DNA from 2 places in the Rhizobium sp. AC44/96 genome. Region 1 is predicted to be linked to the other one. Evidence: predicted binding sites of a transcription regulator. Region 1 holds the regulator's gene; the other holds the start of a gene.
What was found. Region 1 encodes PhoB, which activates phosphate uptake and scavenging genes when phosphate is short. Its sites were predicted from a motif close to TGTCATNNANCTGTCAT; they were not measured.

Region 1 (8,445 bases):
CAACTCGAGCCGTCCTGAGGCAGCCGGCCTCGGCGTTGCTCTGATCGGCTCGCTCTATCTGATGCTCATCGTGCTCGTTCTCGCTCTGCCCATCGGCGTCGCCGCTTCGATCTACCTCGAAGAGTTTGCGCCGAAGAACAAGCTGACAGACCTGATCGAGGTCAACATCAACAACCTCGCGGCCGTTCCGTCGATCGTCTACGGTCTGCTCGGTCTCGCCGTCTTCATCAACTTCGCAGGCCTGCCGCGCTCCGCGTCGCTGGTCGGTGGTCTGGTGCTGACGCTGATGACGCTGCCGACCATCATCATCGCAACCCGCGCAGCGCTGCGCGCCGTGCCGCCGTCGATCCGCGCGGCAGCCCTGGGTCTCGGTGCCTCGAAGATGCAGATGGTGTTCCATCACGTCCTGCCGCTCGCGATGCCCGGCATCCTGACCGGCACCATCATCGGCCTGGCGCATGCGCTCGGCGAAACGGCACCACTGCTTTTGATCGGCATGGTTGCCTTCGTCGCCAATGCACCGGCCACCCCCATGGATCCTTCCACGGCACTGCCCGTGCAGGTCTACATGTGGGCCAACGAAGCCGAGCGCGCTTTTGTCGAGCGCACCTCCGGCGCCATCATCGTCCTGCTCCTGTTCCTGATCGTCATGAACCTCGGAGCTATCCTTCTGCGTCGTCGCTTTGAGCGCCGCTGGTAAACGGAGTAAACATCATGAACATGTTGACGGAAGCAGCAGTCGAGAAAGCGCTGGACCAGAAGATGAATACCATTCCGTATAAAATGATTGGCCAGGACGTATCGGTTTACTACGGCGAGAAGCGCGCGCTCTTCGACGTCAAGCTGAACATCCGCGAAAATACCGTGACGGCGCTCATCGGCCCGTCCGGTTGCGGCAAGTCCACGTTCCTGCGCAGCCTGAACCGCATGAACGACACGATCGACAATTGCCGCGTCACCGGCAAGATCACGCTCGACGGCGATGATATCTACGATCCGGATATCGACGTGGTCGAACTGCGCGCCCGTGTCGGCATGGTGTTCCAGAAGCCGAACCCGTTCCCGAAGACGATCTACGAGAACGTCGCTTACGGCCCGCGTATCCACGGCCTCGCAAAGAGCAAGGCTGACATGGACCAGATCGTCGAATACAGCCTGCAGCGTGCCGGCCTGTGGAACGAAGTGAAGGATCGCGTTCACGAGTCCGGCACCGGCCTCTCCGGCGGTCAGCAGCAGCGCCTTTGCATTGCTCGCGCCGTTGCGGTCAGCCCTGAAGTCATCCTGATGGACGAGCCGTGCTCCGCGCTTGACCCGATCGCCACCGCCAAGGTCGAGGAGCTCATCCACGAACTGCGCGAAAGCTACACCATCGTCATCGTCACACACTCGATGCAGCAGGCGGCTCGCGTTTCGCAGCGTACCGCCATGTTCCACCTCGGCAACCTCGTCGAGGAAAACGACACAGACAAGATGTTCACCAACCCGGATGACCCGCGCACCCAGGACTACATCATGGGCCGCTTCGGTTGATCTCCGGCAACGGTAACCCTCAGGACATTCAAGGATAAGCCCCATGGCATCGACACATATCTATTCCGCCTACGACGACGACCTGAAGTTCCTGTCCCGCCGTATTTCGGAAATGGGCGGTCTTGCAGAACAGATGGTTTCAGACGCTGTCCGCGCCCTGGTGAACGGCGACACGGCGCTCGCCCAGAAGGTCATTTCCGACGACGTGATCCTCGACCACGCCGAGCGCGAGATCGGCGACAAGGCGATCATCACCATTGCACGTCGTCAGCCCATGGCCGCCGACCTTCGCGAAATCATGGGTTCGATCCGCATCGCGGCCGACCTCGAGCGCGTTGGCGATCTTGGCAAGAACACTGCAAAGCGCGTCATCGCCGTGCAGAGCAGCGGCGTTCCCCGCAAGCTCGCTCGCGGCCTCGAGCACCTCTCGGAGCTGGCGCTTGTCCAGCTCAAGGAAGTTCTCGACGTTTACACGAGCCGTGCTGCGGACCGCGCCAAGTCGATCCGTGAGCGCGACGAGGAAATCGACGCGATGTACACCTCGCTGTTTCGCGAGCTGCTCACCTACATGATGGAAGATCCGCGCAACATCACCAGCTGCACGCATCTTCTCTTCTGCGCCAAGAACATCGAGCGCATCGGCGACCATGCGACCAACATTGCCGAAACCATCTACTACATGGCCACCGGTGCCCAGCCGGAAGGCGAACGTCCGAAGGACGATACCGCCAACACCGTCGGCGCAGTCACTGAATAATCGTTCCGCGACCGCGCCCCCAGGAGACCGAAACGAATGATACCTAAAGTAGCTGTCGTTGAAGACGAAGAGGCCCTGAGCGTGCTTCTTCGCTATAACCTCGAGGCCGAAGGCTTCGAGGTCGACACCATCCTGCGCGGCGACGAGGCCGAGATCCGGCTGCAGGAGCGCACGCCCGACCTTCTGATCCTCGATTGGATGCTGCCTGGCGTGTCCGGCATCGAGCTCTGCCGTCGCCTGCGCATGCGGCCGGAAACCGAACGTCTGCCGATCATCATGTTGACGGCCCGTGGCGAGGAGAGCGAACGCGTTCGCGGCCTGTCCACCGGCGCCGACGACTACGTGGTCAAGCCGTTCTCGACACCCGAGCTGGTTGCCCGCGTCAAGGCGATGCTACGCCGCGCCAAGCCGGAAGTTCTCTCGTCGCTCCTCAAGTGCGGCGATATCGAACTCGATCGCGAAACCCACCGCGTTCATCGCAAGAGCCGTGAAGTCCGCCTGGGGCCGACGGAATTCCGCCTGCTGGAATTCCTCATGGCGTCGCCAGGCCGCGTCTTCTCGCGTTCGCAGCTTCTGGACGGCGTCTGGGGCCACGACATCTATGTCGACGAACGCACCGTCGACGTCCATGTCGGGCGTCTGCGCAAGGCGCTGAACTTCTCCAATATGCAGGATGTGATCCGCACCGTTCGTGGCGCCGGATACTCGATGGAAGCATAGGCTTCCATCGATCCGCCAGCAGAGCGGGCCGCTGGGGGCTCGTCTTGTGGGAACGAGCCGCCGGCTCAGGCGTCTCGCGAAACGCTCGTCACAGCGGCGGCAAGGCCCGCCGCTGGACTGCTGAGGGGTCTGGGACCATCTTTGACCAGATCGGCTGCGCCCACCATCGACGCCTGGGCGAGAGCAACGGTCGCTGCACCCTCGCGATAAGCGGCATCTGCCGCCTCGGCAATGACCGCCAGATATCCATCACGATTGCCGGCCTTGAACAGATCCCATGCCCCGGGCACGAGGCGCACTTCGAACGCCGTTTGCGTTGCCTCGGCTGCCGTGGCGAAGAGTTGCGCCGTTGGTTCCACGGTGGTTTGAACCGCGCAGAGGAAGACGATCCGGCCTCCCGCCTGAACTGCCTGTTCCGCCAAGGCAGCGTCGACGCGAAGGGTGGGAACGGACACCGTGCCGTCCAATGCGTCCACCGACGGCCCAAGGGTCGAGCATGTGAGGATAACGGCATCAGCCGTCAGGCCGAGCGATCGCAGCAGCGAAGCGGTTTCATGAGCAATGTCGCGGGTGAGCCCACCCGACCGTTCGGCGTCTGCGAGCAGGTCGGGCCGGACCGCATGGACAAGCGTTCCCTCGGCGAGGCCGATCTCTCGTGCCGCGGCCTCGAATACAGCAACGTTGCTGTCGGCCGTATGTAGGCAGGCTATTTTCACCGCATACTCCAGTGCGCGCGACCGCCGAGCGGCAAGCACCCTATAGATACGCACCGTGCCTGGTACGGCATGCGAGCTTCCGCGTCTCGCAGTCAACAAAAAACGGGCCGCGAAGGCCCGTTTTGTATTCCTTATCCGGCTTCCGGATCAAGCGACCCGGTTTGCAGCCTTCCGGCGTTCGTTCACCGGCTGGTACGCCATGCGCTGGTGATAGGTGCAGTAAGGTGAGGAATCCGGGGATTCACAGCCGCAGAAGTGAAAGTCGTCCTTCAGCGGATCGCCGACCGGCCACTTGCAGGTGCGTTCCGTGAGCTCCGTCAGGCCAAGGCGGCGCGAGATCGGTACGACCACGTTGGCAGCAGGACGGTAGCTGACTTCTTCGATCGCATCGATGTCGATCTCTTCCTTCAGCATCGTCGCACCCTGCTGGCGGGTGACGGTGCGGGTGGCGGTGATCCGGGATGCATAATTCGGAGCGCGTGGCGCGGACGTGGCGCGCTTCGGCGTTCTTGTCGCCGTCGACGTGCCGCCGGCCTTGGCCCGGCCCGGCAGGCTCAAGCGGTGAACTTTGCCAATGACAGCATTGCGGCTTACACCGCCAAGTTGTGCCGCGATCTGGCTGGCGCTCAGGCCTTCGGACCACAGCTTCTTCAGTTTTTCAACGCGCTCGTCTGTCCAGTTCATGCCCCTGTCTCCGCCTTATTAGCGTTGGTGTAGGCAGAATCCTTCACCGTTGCCCCGGACGTATCCGAGGCAAGAAACGCTTGCTCGATTTTGGTGACTAGTTCCGCCGCATGCAGTCTAGTAATTGAGTTTTAACCTAGTGTGAGGCTGACTCCGTGACAAGAGTCGGTTGAATCGCGGGGAATCGAATTTCAAGTTTTCCCCAACTTGCTGGCGCGAAGAGTCATTTATGCAACATTAATTGTTGATAGATTTAGGCGCCCTGATTGCCAGCTTGACGCATGCACTAAAACCTCAGTTTTGTTGACATTGCAGTGCGAAAAGTAAATAGTGCTGCTCGCCGCCGAAAGGCGGCATTTTTAATTTTCTGGACCCGCTTTTTAGCCGGAGTCCGATGTAGCCAATGACAGGAGATCGCGCCATGGCTGAAGCCGCGCCGCTTTATGATACCTACTCTCGTGCCCCTTTGCGGTTCGAGCGAGGAGAGGGCGTGTGGCTAATCACCGAAACTGGCGAGCGATATCTTGATTTTGGTGCCGGCGTTGCCGTGACGTCGGTTGGTCATGGGCATCCTCATGTCGTCGGCGCGCTGAAAGCGCAGGCCGACAAGGTCTGGCACCTGTCCAACATCTATGAAATCCCGGGCCAGGAAACATTCGCAAAGCGCCTGACGCAGGCGACCTTCGCGGACAAGGTGTTCTTCACCAATTCCGGCGCCGAGGCACTCGAGTGCGCGATCAAGACGGCGCGCCGCTACCAGTTCTCCAAGGGTCACCCCGAGCGTTTCCATATCATCACGTTCGAAGGTGCATTCCACGGCCGGACGCTGGCGACCATCGCCGCTGGCGGGCAGGAAAAGTACCTGGAAGGCTTTGGTCCCAAGGCACCGGGCTTCGACCAGGTGACGTTCGGCGATGTCGAAGCGGTGAAGGCTGCGATCACAGCGGAAACGGCAGCCATCCTGATCGAGCCCGTTCAGGGCGAGGGCGGCATTCGTCCCGCGACTACCGAATTCATGAAGGCGCTGCGCCAGATCTGCGATGACAATGGCCTGCTGCTGATCCTCGACGAGGTTCAGAGCGGTGTCGGACGCACGGGCAAGCTTTTTGCGCATGAGTGGTCGGGTGTGACACCTGACATCATGGCTGTTGCCAAGGGTATCGGTGGCGGCTTCCCGCTCGGCGCCTGCCTGGCGACCGCTGAAGCGGCGTCGGGCATGAAGGCCGGTACTCACGGCTCGACCTATGGCGGCAATCCGCTCGCCATGGCGGTCGGCAATGCCGTGCTGGACGTTATTCTCGAAGACGGCTTCCTCCAGCATGTGCGTGACGTCTCGCTGGTGTTCCGCCAGGGGCTCGCCTCGCTCAAGGATCGCTATCCCGACGTCATCGAGGATGTTCGTGGCGAAGGGCTGATGCTCGGCGTCAAGGCCGCCGTGCCGTCGTCTGAATTGCTGCAGGCGATCCGCGCAGCGCAACTGCTGGCTATCCCTGCTGGCGATAATGTCATTCGTCTTCTCCCGCCGCTGGTGGTCACCGCCGATGAAGCCCGAGAAGGCCTTGCCCGACTGGAGCGTGCCGCCGAAAGCGTTCGCGCTTCCAAGATCAAGAAGACGGCTTGAACGGATAGGTGCCCGGCCTGACGGCGGGCGTAATAGGTAACGACAATGGCTTCCCCCAAACACTTCCTCGATCTCTCCGCGGTATCGTCCTCCGACCTGCGGGTGATCATGAACGACGCTATTTCCCGCAAGCAGGCATTCAAGGCAGGCCAGGGCGACAAGCCGCTGGCAGGCAAGATGCTGGCAATGATCTTCGAAAAGCCCTCGACCCGTACGCGCGTCTCCTTCGACGTCGGCATGCGCCAGCTCGGCGGCGAAACGCTGTTCCTCTCCGGCACCGAAATGCAGCTCGGCCGCGCTGAAACCATCGGCGATACGGCCAAGGTTCTGTCGCGCTACGTCGATGCGATCATGATCCGCACGACGGAGCATTCCCGGCTGCTGGAGCTTGCCGAACATGCGACCGTTCCCGTGATCAATGCGCTGACGGACGACACGCATCCCTGCCAGATCATGGCCGATATCATGACCTTCGAGGAGCACCGTGGCCCGATCAAGGGCAAGACCGTTGCCTGGACCGGCGACGGCAACAACGTGCTGCATTCGCTGATCGAAGGGGCTGCCCGGTTCGGCTATCGCATGAACATGGCCGTACCCCTTGGTTCCGAGCCGAAGGATCACTATCTGAACTGGGCCCGCAATGAGGGCGCCGAAATCATGCTTGGTCACGATGCTGACCGCGCGGTTGCCGGCGTCGATTGTGTGGTGACCGATACCTGGGTCTCCATGAATCAGGAACATCGGGCCCGGGGTCACAACGTCTTCCAGCCTTATCAGGTCAATTCGGCTTTGATGGCGCAGGCCGGCAAGGATGCATTGTTCATGCATTGCCTGCCCGCCCATCGTGGTGAGGAAGTCACGGACGAGGTGATCGACGGTCCGCAATCCGTGGTCTTCGATGAAGCGGAAAACCGCCTTCATGCGCAGAAGTCGATTCTTGCTTGGTGCCTGGGCGCGATCTGAACCATACTGGATGCCACATTCGGCCGAAAAGGCCTGTGGCCGCGCGAGCGGATGGGCACCTTTGCCCGCCGCTCACAGACTAGGAGAAGACCATGGCAGAACCTGCAGCCACGCTCGGCGAGTTCGATTTCGCCGGCGATGATCATGTCGTTCCCTTTCAGGTCGAAGGCCTGGATGTGCGCGGTCGCGCCGTCCAGCTCGGCCCGATGCTCGATGCCATTCTTGAGCGCCACAATTATCCGGCGCCGGTCGCCCGGCTGCTGGCCGAAGTCATCGCGCTGACGGTGCTGCTCGGAACGTCGTTGAAGTTCGAAGGCAAATTCACGGTCCAGACCAAGAGCGACGGTCCGGTCGATCTGCTCGTCGCCGACTTCTCGACGCCGGAGAACGTGCGCGCCTATGCCCGCTTCGATCAGGGCCTTCTCGACGCCGCCATCGCGGCCGGCGAGACCGAGCCTGAGCAGCTGCTTGGTAAGGGCATGCTGGCCTTCACCATCGATCAGGGCAAGTTCAGCCAGCCATACCAGGGCATCGTCGCGCTCGACGGCGCCACGCTGGAGGATATCGCTGGCACCTATTTCCGTCAGTCCGAGCAGATCCCGACGCGCGTTCGCCTTGCGGCGGCCGAATTGTTTGATCGCGACGAGAAGGGCAAGGCGCGCCACCGCTGGCGGGCAGGAGGGCTCGTCGCCCAGTTCTTGCCCGAAGCGCCGGAGCGCATGCGCCAGTCCGATCTGCACGGCGGCGATGGCGACACCGGCACCGGCCTGCACCGGGAAGACGACGCCTGGGCAGAGGCTCGCTCGCTCGTCGAGACGATCCATGCCGACGAGCTGACGGATCCGCAGGTCGGAACCGAGCGGCTGCTCTTTCGCCTGTTCCACGAACGCGGCGTGCGCGTCTACGAACCGCGCGCGGTTTTCGACCGCTGCTCCTGTTCGCGCGAAAAGATCAAGGGCGTACTGAAGGGCTTCTCGGCGGATGAAATCGAAGCCAGCCAGGAAGACGGCCAGATCGCGGTTACCTGCGAATTCTGCTCCACGACCTATCGCTATGAGGTCGAGGAAGTGACCGAGGCTGCCGAGTGATCAGTTCAGGACTCTGAGCAGTCCTGGAGAATCCAGGGAGAAGGCGGGGATCTCGACGTCGAAGAGCTCGCCTTTTTCCGTCTCCATCTGGTAATGGCCGAACATCAGGCCCGACGGCGTATCGAGCGGGCAGCCCGACGAATACTCGTAGGTATCGCCCGGTTCCAGGCGCGGCTGTTCGCCCACCACGCCCGCTCCGGTCACCTCATCGACGATGCCGTTCTGGTCGGTAATGTTCCAATAGCGGTTGACGAGGCGAACGGTCAGATCGGAATTGTTGCTGATGACGATCCGGTAGCCCCAGACATAGCGATCGTCGTCCGGGTCGGATTGCTCCTCCAGATAAAAGGGCTCCACCACCACTTC
Region 2 (8,445 bases), on a different contig from region 1:
CTGATGAAGCCGCAACGGGCGTCGTCACGCAGGAACGTCAGCAGCGCCAGAATCGTCTCCGGCGTCGCAGTTACGTTCAGCTCGTCGTAGCTGATGGATGCATCAAGAAAGAGATCGCCACGCATCTCGCGGAGATACGAGGATAGTTCGCTCAAGGCTTCACTCATGACAGTCCTCCGCCCTTAGCGCTCAATCGTTCCGGTTCGACGGATCTTCTTCTGCAGAAGCAGCACCCCGTAGAGCAGCGCTTCTGCCGTGGGGGGACAGCCCGGCACGTAGATATCGACAGGAACGACACGATCGCAACCACGCACGACCGAATAGGAATAGTGATAGTAGCCGCCGCCGTTTGCGCAGGAGCCCATCGAAATGACGTAACGCGGCTCAGGCATCTGGTCATAGACCTTGCGGAGCGCAGGCGCCATCTTATTGGTCAGCGTGCCGGCAACGATCATGACGTCGGACTGGCGCGGCGAAGCGCGCGGAGCAACACCGAAGCGCTCCATGTCGTAACGCGGACCGGAGACCTGCATCAGGCCTTCGACGGCGCAGCAGGCCAGACCGAACTGCATCCACATCAACGAGCCCGTACGGGCCCAGGTGATCAGATCGCGCGTGGAGGTAACGAGAAAGCCCTTGTCAGCCAATTCATCGTTGATCTCACCGAAGAAGGCGCTGTCGTTGCCGATCGGCTTGCCCGTAGCCGGGTCGATCACGCCTTTCGGATGCGGCGCAACGAGCGCCTTGTCGCTTGGGGCTACTCCCATTCCAGGGCTCCCTTTTTCCATTCATAAATAAAGCCGATGGTCAGCACGCCAAGGAAGACCATCATGGACCAGAAGCCGAACCAGCCGATCGCGCCGAACGAAACGGCCCAAGGGAAGAGGAAGGCGACTTCGAGGTCGAAGATGATGAAGAGAATCGACACCAGATAGAAGCGGATATCGAACTTCATGCGAGCGTCGTCGAATGCGTTGAAGCCGCATTCAAAAGCCGAAAGCTTTTCCGAATCAGGCGCCTTGTAGGCAACGGCGAACGGCGCAATGAGCAGCGACAGGCCGATTACAAGGGCGATAGCAATGAAAATGGCGATCGGAATATAGGAACTGAGCAGTCCAGTCATCAGGTTCATCCCTGCTTGCCGGCTGCGCCGGGAGGCGCGAATGGGCATTTGCCCGGCAAGCGAACGTGCGTTGCAACAACGCCGTGGTTAGCGCAGCCAGAGCCACGGCGCAAGACTTTTAGAGGGTCAATTCGAATAGTCGACGCGCGACTTTACCAAGCAGATGCAATGATGTCGCGACAAATCCACAGAAGTTGATTCAGGCGCATGCCAGCCCATCCGATATTGCATGGCTTATCGCGGAAACAGACAGGGAAATCGGTCGACCGCATGCGGCAAAAGTCAATAAAGGCCGGGGCAAGAAAGCCCGGAACCTTGATGTATTGGAGAACATTTCCTGAAGAAAGAAATGGCGCGAGTGACGGGGCTCGAACCCGCGACCTCCGGCGTGACAGGCCGGCACTCTAACCGACTGAGCTACACCCGCGCATAACAGACACCAAGCTTGCCGGACGATGCCTTTCAGCATCTGCATTGAAATGGCGCGAGTGACGGGGCTCGAACCCGCGACCTCCGGCGTGACAGGCCGGCACTCTAACCGACTGAGCTACACCCGCATTCATTTCAAGCAATCCGGAGGCTTTCGCATCCTTGTCAAAGCAGCGTTGCCGCTTCGATGAGCGGCTAACTAAGGGGTTCGCATTTGAGTGTCAAGCAGGTTTGGAGACAAAACGATGACAGTTTGCGAATTGTTTGTGGGAGACGAAAAACGAGATGAATCGCTCCCCTTCTATATAAGGGGCCCCTCGCATCGATTTTGGCTGCCGCATCAACCGACCGTCGTCGCGGCCGGTTTTTTATCCACAGGCAGAATCCGCGCACAACCAAGGCAAATGACGATCCGCCTTCAAAAAAATCAAAAAATCTTCACAAACACTCTTGCGGTTTGTCCGCGATCCGCATAGATCACGGCCACCGACGCGGCGGACATGATCCGCACAGCGAGCGGGCGATTAGCTCAGTTGGTAGAGCGCCTCGTTTACACCGAGGATGTCGGGAGTTCGAGTCTCTCATCGCCCACCATTTTCCTCCCTTTTTGGCCGCATATTTCAATACCGAAGCGTCATGCCCCCGGGCGACGCGATGTGTTGTCCCCCTCCTACCCAGCGAGGGCTGTGCCGATTTCCAACGCCTTGTCCGATATCGTGCGCCCCCTTGCGCTTGGGTGGCAAACGACGGTGTGAGAAATACCGTGCCGCCGACATGCTGCCGTGGCGACGCCTCCGAGAGCGATAACACGTCTCCCCGAAAGCTCGTGCCGTGTAACTTGGTCGAACGAGATATCCACATTGGCGCGCGAAATGCCTTCCGATCGCTGTTCCTTGGGCAGTAAATGAAATGCCTGAGTGACGTAGATGTGTGAGCGGGTGAGACCCGACTCAACGAGGGCTTGGCCTAAGACCTTGTTGAAGAGAATGCCGGGGAGGAACCCGAGCTTGGTCAAGATTGCATGATGTTGGGTGATTGACGACACATCCAGCCAGTGCAGCGCAAGCAGCACGGGACCGGTCTTAGACCGAGATGATATCTGGTAGGGGCTTACCCAGTCCCCATCAAAGCCAACATCTGCAAGTGTCGCAAAGCCGTCTATACGCAGCTGTCTCCGACGCTCACCGATTTCTTGGTAGTCCATCGCGCGCCCTCACCCATGTCGCTTCATATCGAACTCTGCAGCCACGACGACGTCAATGGAAATCCGCACCCACCGCTTCGTCAGCAATACGCACCGAAGCCGCTGTACCGAACGGCCCGGAGAGCAACACCCCTACAGGACTGCCAGTTGGCTGTACGCGGTTGATAGAACAGCGATATTCGAGTAGGGGCGAAGTGGTTGGAAAAATGAGCCTCGGAAACGCAGCGCGATGAAGAGAGATTCGCCTTCTCTTGCGCGTGGTGCATCTTACCTGCTCGCCGATTCGTAGCCGGTGCTGGGCGAATGGCCTCGCTGGAGGCTTGCCGACGCGAGAGTACGAATAAACGAGCTTCCCTAGTTGACGAGGACCGCCTTCTTTCCTTTCGATAATTTCGCGATGAAGGACACACCTTCTGGAATGCTAGAGCAACGATCTGAAAGGGAATCTAAAAGGGCCTGCATTTTCTCTCGCTGTTGCGCCCTGGCGCCAAACGGTGGGAACCGGAAGTGTAACGCGGCGCTCGCATCTTCCGCCTCACCCACCCATGACGGCCCATGGGGTAGCCAAGCGGCCGCCCGGTTGGCTATATGAGCATCTTGCTTCCGGCCGCGCCGGCGGGGAGCCCACAGGCATCATCATCCGAGATATCATCATGAAAACACGCGAAGAACGGCAGGCACAAAGGGCGAGCATGCCGAGGACGCAGCTTGCTGCCCATCACATGGAAAATGCGCGGCTGCTGCCGGATCGCGGCGAATTGCTCTATCGCATTCCGAATGGCGGCATCGGCGTCGAGGTCGGGGCGGCATTCGGCGAGTACACCGCCGAGATTCTGGAGAAGAATCGCCCGGCGCAACTTTATCTCATCGATCCGTGGAGCATGGATCGCTACAGCTCCGGCCTCGACCAGATCCATACCCAGTTCAAGCAGCAGATCGATAGCGGCCAGCTGCACCTGATGCAGGGCACGTCGCTCGAAAAGCTTGCCGAGTTCGAAGACGACTTTCTCGATTGGGCCTATATCGACACCGACCACTCGTTCGAACTGACATGGCAGGAGCTTCTGCTCTGCGAGAAGAAGGTCAAACGGACCGGCCGGATTGCCGGCCATGATTTCTGCACCGGCAACACGGTCAAGCCGATCGTTTACGGCGTGGTCGAGGCCGTCACGAAATTCTGCAAGGACTATGGCTGGCAATTCGAGTTCCTGACGGTCGAATCGCACGCTCACTTTTCCTATTGCCTGAAGCGGCTCTGAACCGCCTCAGGCCTTTCCCGCATATTGCTCGTCGCTGACTTGTTCCATCCAGTCAGCGGCCTTGCCATCCAGGGCCTCGTGGATGGCGATATGGGTCATGGCAGTATCCGGCGCGGCGCCGTGCCAATGCTTTTCACCAGGCGCGAACCACACGGAGTCGCCGGCGCGGATTTCCTGAAGCGGGCCGCCCCAGCTTTGCGCCAGGCCCTTGCCTGATGTGATGATCAGCGTTTGCCCCAATGGGTGGGTGTGCCATGCGGTGCGGGCGCCCGGCTCGAAAGTCACGCTGACGGCCCTGACCCGTGCCGGCTCGGGGGTATCCATCAGTGGGTCCTGACGCACGGCACCGGTGAAGTATTCGGCAGGCGCCTTCATCGAAGGCCCGCTTCCGACGGGTTTGATCTCCACTGCACGCTCCCTTGCGAATTGAACTCAACGTTATCGTCCGATCGTAGGATATAGATCGCCACCGTCCAAGGGACAGGACGCCTGGGACGGCCAAGGCTCTCCATAAAATAGATGCGACGCGACCCGCTGGCCGCCCTATCTTCTGCCCCGACGCTTGCCCCCTGCCCGGCTCGCTGCTAGTGCCGGGAACACTTGATCACGTGGAGGATTTTCATGAAGCAACATTCATTCGGCCATCTGCCCCATACTGTCACCAACATCGGTTTTGGCGCATGGCAGATCGGCGGCGCCTGGGGCGATGTCACGGAAGCGGACGGACGCGCAGCGCTCAACGCCGCCCTCGATGCCGGCATGACCTTCATCGACACGGCAGACGTCTATGGTGACGGGCGTTCGGAAAAGATCATCGCCGATGTGCTTGAAAGCCGTGGCGGCGAGCGCCCGATGGTGGCGACCAAAGCCGGTCGCCGGCTCAATCCGCATATGGCCGATGGCTACACCAAGGCCAACCTCGAAGGCTTCATCGATCGCAGCCTCAGGAACCTGCGCGTCGACAGTCTGGATCTGGTTCAGCTGCACTGCCCGCCGACAGAGGTCCTTTATCGTCCCGAAGTCTTCGAAGGGCTGAACGAACTGCAGAAGGCCGGCAAGATCCGGGGCTACGGCGTCAGCGTTGAAAAGGTCGAGGAAGCGTTGAAGGCGATCGAATATCCCGGCGTCGTCAGCATCCAGATCATCTACAATATCTTCCGCCAGCGACCGGATCATCTGTTCTTCCAGGAAGCGCGCCGCAAGAACATCGCCGTCATCGCCCGCGTGCCGCTGGCAAGCGGCCTTCTCTCCGGCAAGATCAACCGGGAAACGACGTTCGCGAGCGACGACCACCGCAACTTCAACCGTCACGGCGAAGCCTTCGACGTCGGCGAAACGTTTGCCGGTGTGCCTTTCGAGGTTGGCCTTCAAGCCGTCGAGGAAGTGCGCAAGCTGGTTCCGGCCGGCGCCTCCATGGCCGCATTCGCGCTTCGCTGGATCCTGATGAGCGACGCCGTCACCGTCGTGATCCCCGGCGCTCGCAATGCCGAGCAGGCCAAAGCCAACGCGGCCGCGGCCAGCCTTGCGCCGCTTTCGCAGGACGTCATGGATGCCACCCGCGAGATCTACGAGCGGCTGATCGGGCCGCACGTGCATCAGCGCTGGTAGATACAAAAATGGCCGGGCAAAACCCGGCCATTTCTTTGAGAGTGCGGCTCGAATTACTTCTTGTCGGCATAGGCCTTGATGGCGGTGGCGACTTCCGACTGCGCCTTCTCGGCATTTTCAAAGCCGTTCAGCTCGACGACCTTGCGCTTTGCCGGAAGCTGCTTGTAGACGCGGAAGAAGGCCTGCAGGCGCTCCTGCTCGATCTCCGGAAGATCGGTGATTTCCTTGACCTTGTCGTAGGTCGGATCGATGTCGGTCGTCGGCACGGCAACAATCTTGTCGTCGACCTCGCCACCGTCGATCATCTTCAGCACACCGATCGCGCGCACCCGGATGATTGCGCCGGGAGCGACCGGTTCGCGTGTGTAGACGATCGCGTCGAGCGGATCACCGTCACCGCCGAGCGAGCTGGTGATCGAGCCATAGTTGGCCGGATAGGCCACCGGCATCGACTGGAAGCGGTCAACGACGATGTGGCCGGTATCGGCGTCGATCTCGTACTTGATGATGCTTCCCTGCGGGATCTCGATCGCCGTGAAGAACTCCTTGCTGTCATCCTTCGGCTGCGGAAAATCGAGATAGGAAACATAGTCTGCAGCGGCTGCGATACCTGCGGTCAAAAGCAAGGCTGCTGCGGTGGAAAAAATCGTCTTCACTATGGATACCCCCATTGGCGCTATAAGAAACGCACTCCGCCTAGGGGGGTGAGATCACAACGATATGACATTTCTGTCGGCTTCTGGAACGGGCGATAACATATGCGTGACCGCCCGCTGGTCAGCTGTGGATCAGCCGCCTGCCCGCTCCCGCTTCATTTCATTTTGCATGATGAAGATAGAGGCGCCGAGGATCAGGAAAGCACCGAGCCAGAGGTAGCCCGCCGGCGCGTAACCGAAGAACAGCCAGCCGGCCAGTACGTTCAGGGGCAGCTTGAGATCATCGAACGGCTGCACGTAAGTGGCGTCGGCCACGGTGTAGGCGAGCGTCAGGAAATACTGCGCCATGACGGTCAACAGGCCAGCCAGAACGAAGAGCACGAGGGTCATGCCGGTCGGGATGGCGAAATCCGCGGCAAGCGCCAGGCCACCATTGATCGGCGTCAGCAAGACCAGCAGCCAGACGGTGATCGTCTCTGGGCGCTCGATCCCGGTGAGGCTCTTGGTGATCAGGGACGAGGCTCCCCACAGCAACGCGGAGAGTATCGGCAGCAGGGCAGCCCAGGTAAAGGCATCCGACCACGGCTGCAGGATGATCATCGCGCCTATGAAACCGACTGCGGTCGCTGCCCAACGGGCGGTTCCAACACGTTCGCCAAGAAACAGCCGGGCGCCGAGGATGATGAAGAAGGGAGACGTCATCACGAGTGCGATCGCCTGCCAGATCGGGACAGACGCGAGCCCCGCAACCCAGGCCAGCACGCCGAAGGAGGCCAGGGCAACGCGAACGGCGTGGCGCCAGGGGTAACTGGTCCGCATGGCGGAAAGGCCGACCTTTTTCAGGAACGGCAGGGAGAACAGCAAAGCGAATGCATATTGCCAGAAAGCGGCTGATGCGGAGGGAAACGCCAGCTTCATCGTCAGCCACTGCGTGATGACGTTGAGGATCGCGAAAGCGATCCCTGCAAGTACCATCCAGCCGGCGCCGGCAAGCGCGCGCGACTTGGAAGCGGTCAATGGGGAAGTCTGATTCATGTCATTCATCCGAAACAAGGGACCAACACAAATCAGGACGCATGAGCGCCGATATCACGCGTCGGCATCGGCCTTCGCGATCAAACGACGTTCATTCTCTTTCATCCGGACTATGACCGTCGGCTCCGGAATTGCACCGGATCTGCTGACCCTTTCCGACGTGGCCGGAAAAGCGCTCGCGGGCTCAAGCAAATGCTCTTACCGCCGGTGGGGACTTTCACCCCGCCCTGAGAACACCAATGGCGTAAAACAAAGTCGCAAGATCAGCAAGGTCATAAAAACGCGAAAAGGGTCCAGCTTGCGCCGAACCCTCTAAAACCTGTGCCGCCGGCCTCGTTGTCCGGCAGCCAAGTCAAATCCAATCAGCCGTTGACGGCATCCTTCAGGCCCTTGCCGGGCGTGAACTTCGGCACGTTGCGAGCCGGGATATCGACTTCAGCGCCGGTGGACGGGTTGCGGCCCTTGGTGGCTGCGCGATGGGAAACGGTGAAGCTACCGAAACCAGCGAGGCGAACGTCGCCCTTGCCCTTGAGTTCAGCCTGGACAACTTCGAAAACTGCGTCAACTGCGGAAGCAGCATCGGTCTTCGAGAGTCCTGCCTTTTCGGCAACTGCGGACACGAGTTCATTCTTGTTCATGTTTCCACCCCTTTCTAAATGGTTCGAAACGACTCAAATCTATAAGCTGGCACAGAATAAGGTTCATCAGGCCCGCCGCACCCCAAAGACCCTGCAAATCAAGGAAATGCAAGCGTCTACACATGGTTTTCACAAAAAAAGGCTGGCGAAAACGCCAGCCTTTTCAGGGTTTTTAAGCAATTGGGCACGAATGTGGCAAACAAGGCTCAGTGAGCTATGGTTGCGCCAGTTTCATCGAGCCCTTCGACCGTCGCGATGACCGGCGTTTCGACTGTTCCATCCCACTCGATCGGCTCCGGCCTGCGGACCAGAGCATGCTTGATCACCTCGCCCATGCGGGACACGGGGATGATCTCCATGTTGTTCTTCACGTTATCCGGAATCTCCGCCAAGTCCTTGGCGTTCTCTTCCGGGATCAGCACCTTCTTGATGCCGCCGCGAAGCGCTGCAAGCAGCTTTTCCTTGAGACCACCGATCGGCAGTACGCGACCAC

Region 2: a site for PhoB is predicted at 6,333-6,349, ahead of A6U87_RS25465 (inorganic diphosphatase). Genes of this name have one in related genera too.

The regions. Positions count from the first base shown of each region.
Region 1 covers NZ_LXKO01000001.1:214,056-222,500, forward strand. The annotation lists gene pstA (phosphate ABC transporter permease PstA) at 1-700, shown strand, start outside; gene pstB (phosphate ABC transporter ATP-binding protein PstB) at 715-1,530, shown strand; gene phoU (phosphate signaling complex protein PhoU) at 1,574-2,287, shown strand; gene phoB (phosphate regulon transcriptional regulator PhoB) at 2,324-3,007, shown strand; gene A6U87_RS01030 (aspartate/glutamate racemase family protein) at 3,073-3,723, opposite strand; gene A6U87_RS01035 (GcrA family cell cycle regulator) at 3,871-4,407, opposite strand; gene A6U87_RS01040 (aspartate aminotransferase family protein) at 4,829-6,028, shown strand; gene argF (ornithine carbamoyltransferase) at 6,074-6,991, shown strand; gene A6U87_RS01050 (Hsp33 family molecular chaperone) at 7,084-8,079, shown strand; gene apaG (Co2+/Mg2+ efflux protein ApaG) at 8,080-8,445, opposite strand, start outside.
Region 2 covers NZ_LXKO01000039.1:12,715-21,159, reverse strand. The annotation lists gene A6U87_RS25515 (NADH-quinone oxidoreductase subunit C) at 1-167, opposite strand, end outside; gene A6U87_RS25510 (NADH-quinone oxidoreductase subunit B family protein) at 183-767, opposite strand; gene A6U87_RS25505 (NADH-quinone oxidoreductase subunit A) at 758-1,123, opposite strand; tRNA gene A6U87_RS25500 (tRNA-Asp) at 1,474-1,550, opposite strand; tRNA gene A6U87_RS25495 (tRNA-Asp) at 1,604-1,680, opposite strand; tRNA gene A6U87_RS25490 (tRNA-Val) at 2,071-2,146, shown strand; gene A6U87_RS25485 (hypothetical protein) at 2,223-2,756, opposite strand; gene A6U87_RS25480 (class I SAM-dependent methyltransferase) at 3,410-4,015, shown strand; gene A6U87_RS25475 (cupin domain-containing protein) at 4,022-4,423, opposite strand; gene A6U87_RS25470 (aldo/keto reductase) at 4,637-5,623, shown strand; gene A6U87_RS25465 (inorganic diphosphatase) at 5,677-6,279, opposite strand; gene A6U87_RS25460 (DMT family transporter) at 6,412-7,314, opposite strand; FMN riboswitch at 7,404-7,553, opposite strand; gene hupB (DNA-binding protein HupB) at 7,677-7,952, opposite strand; gene lon (endopeptidase La) at 8,159-8,445, opposite strand, start outside.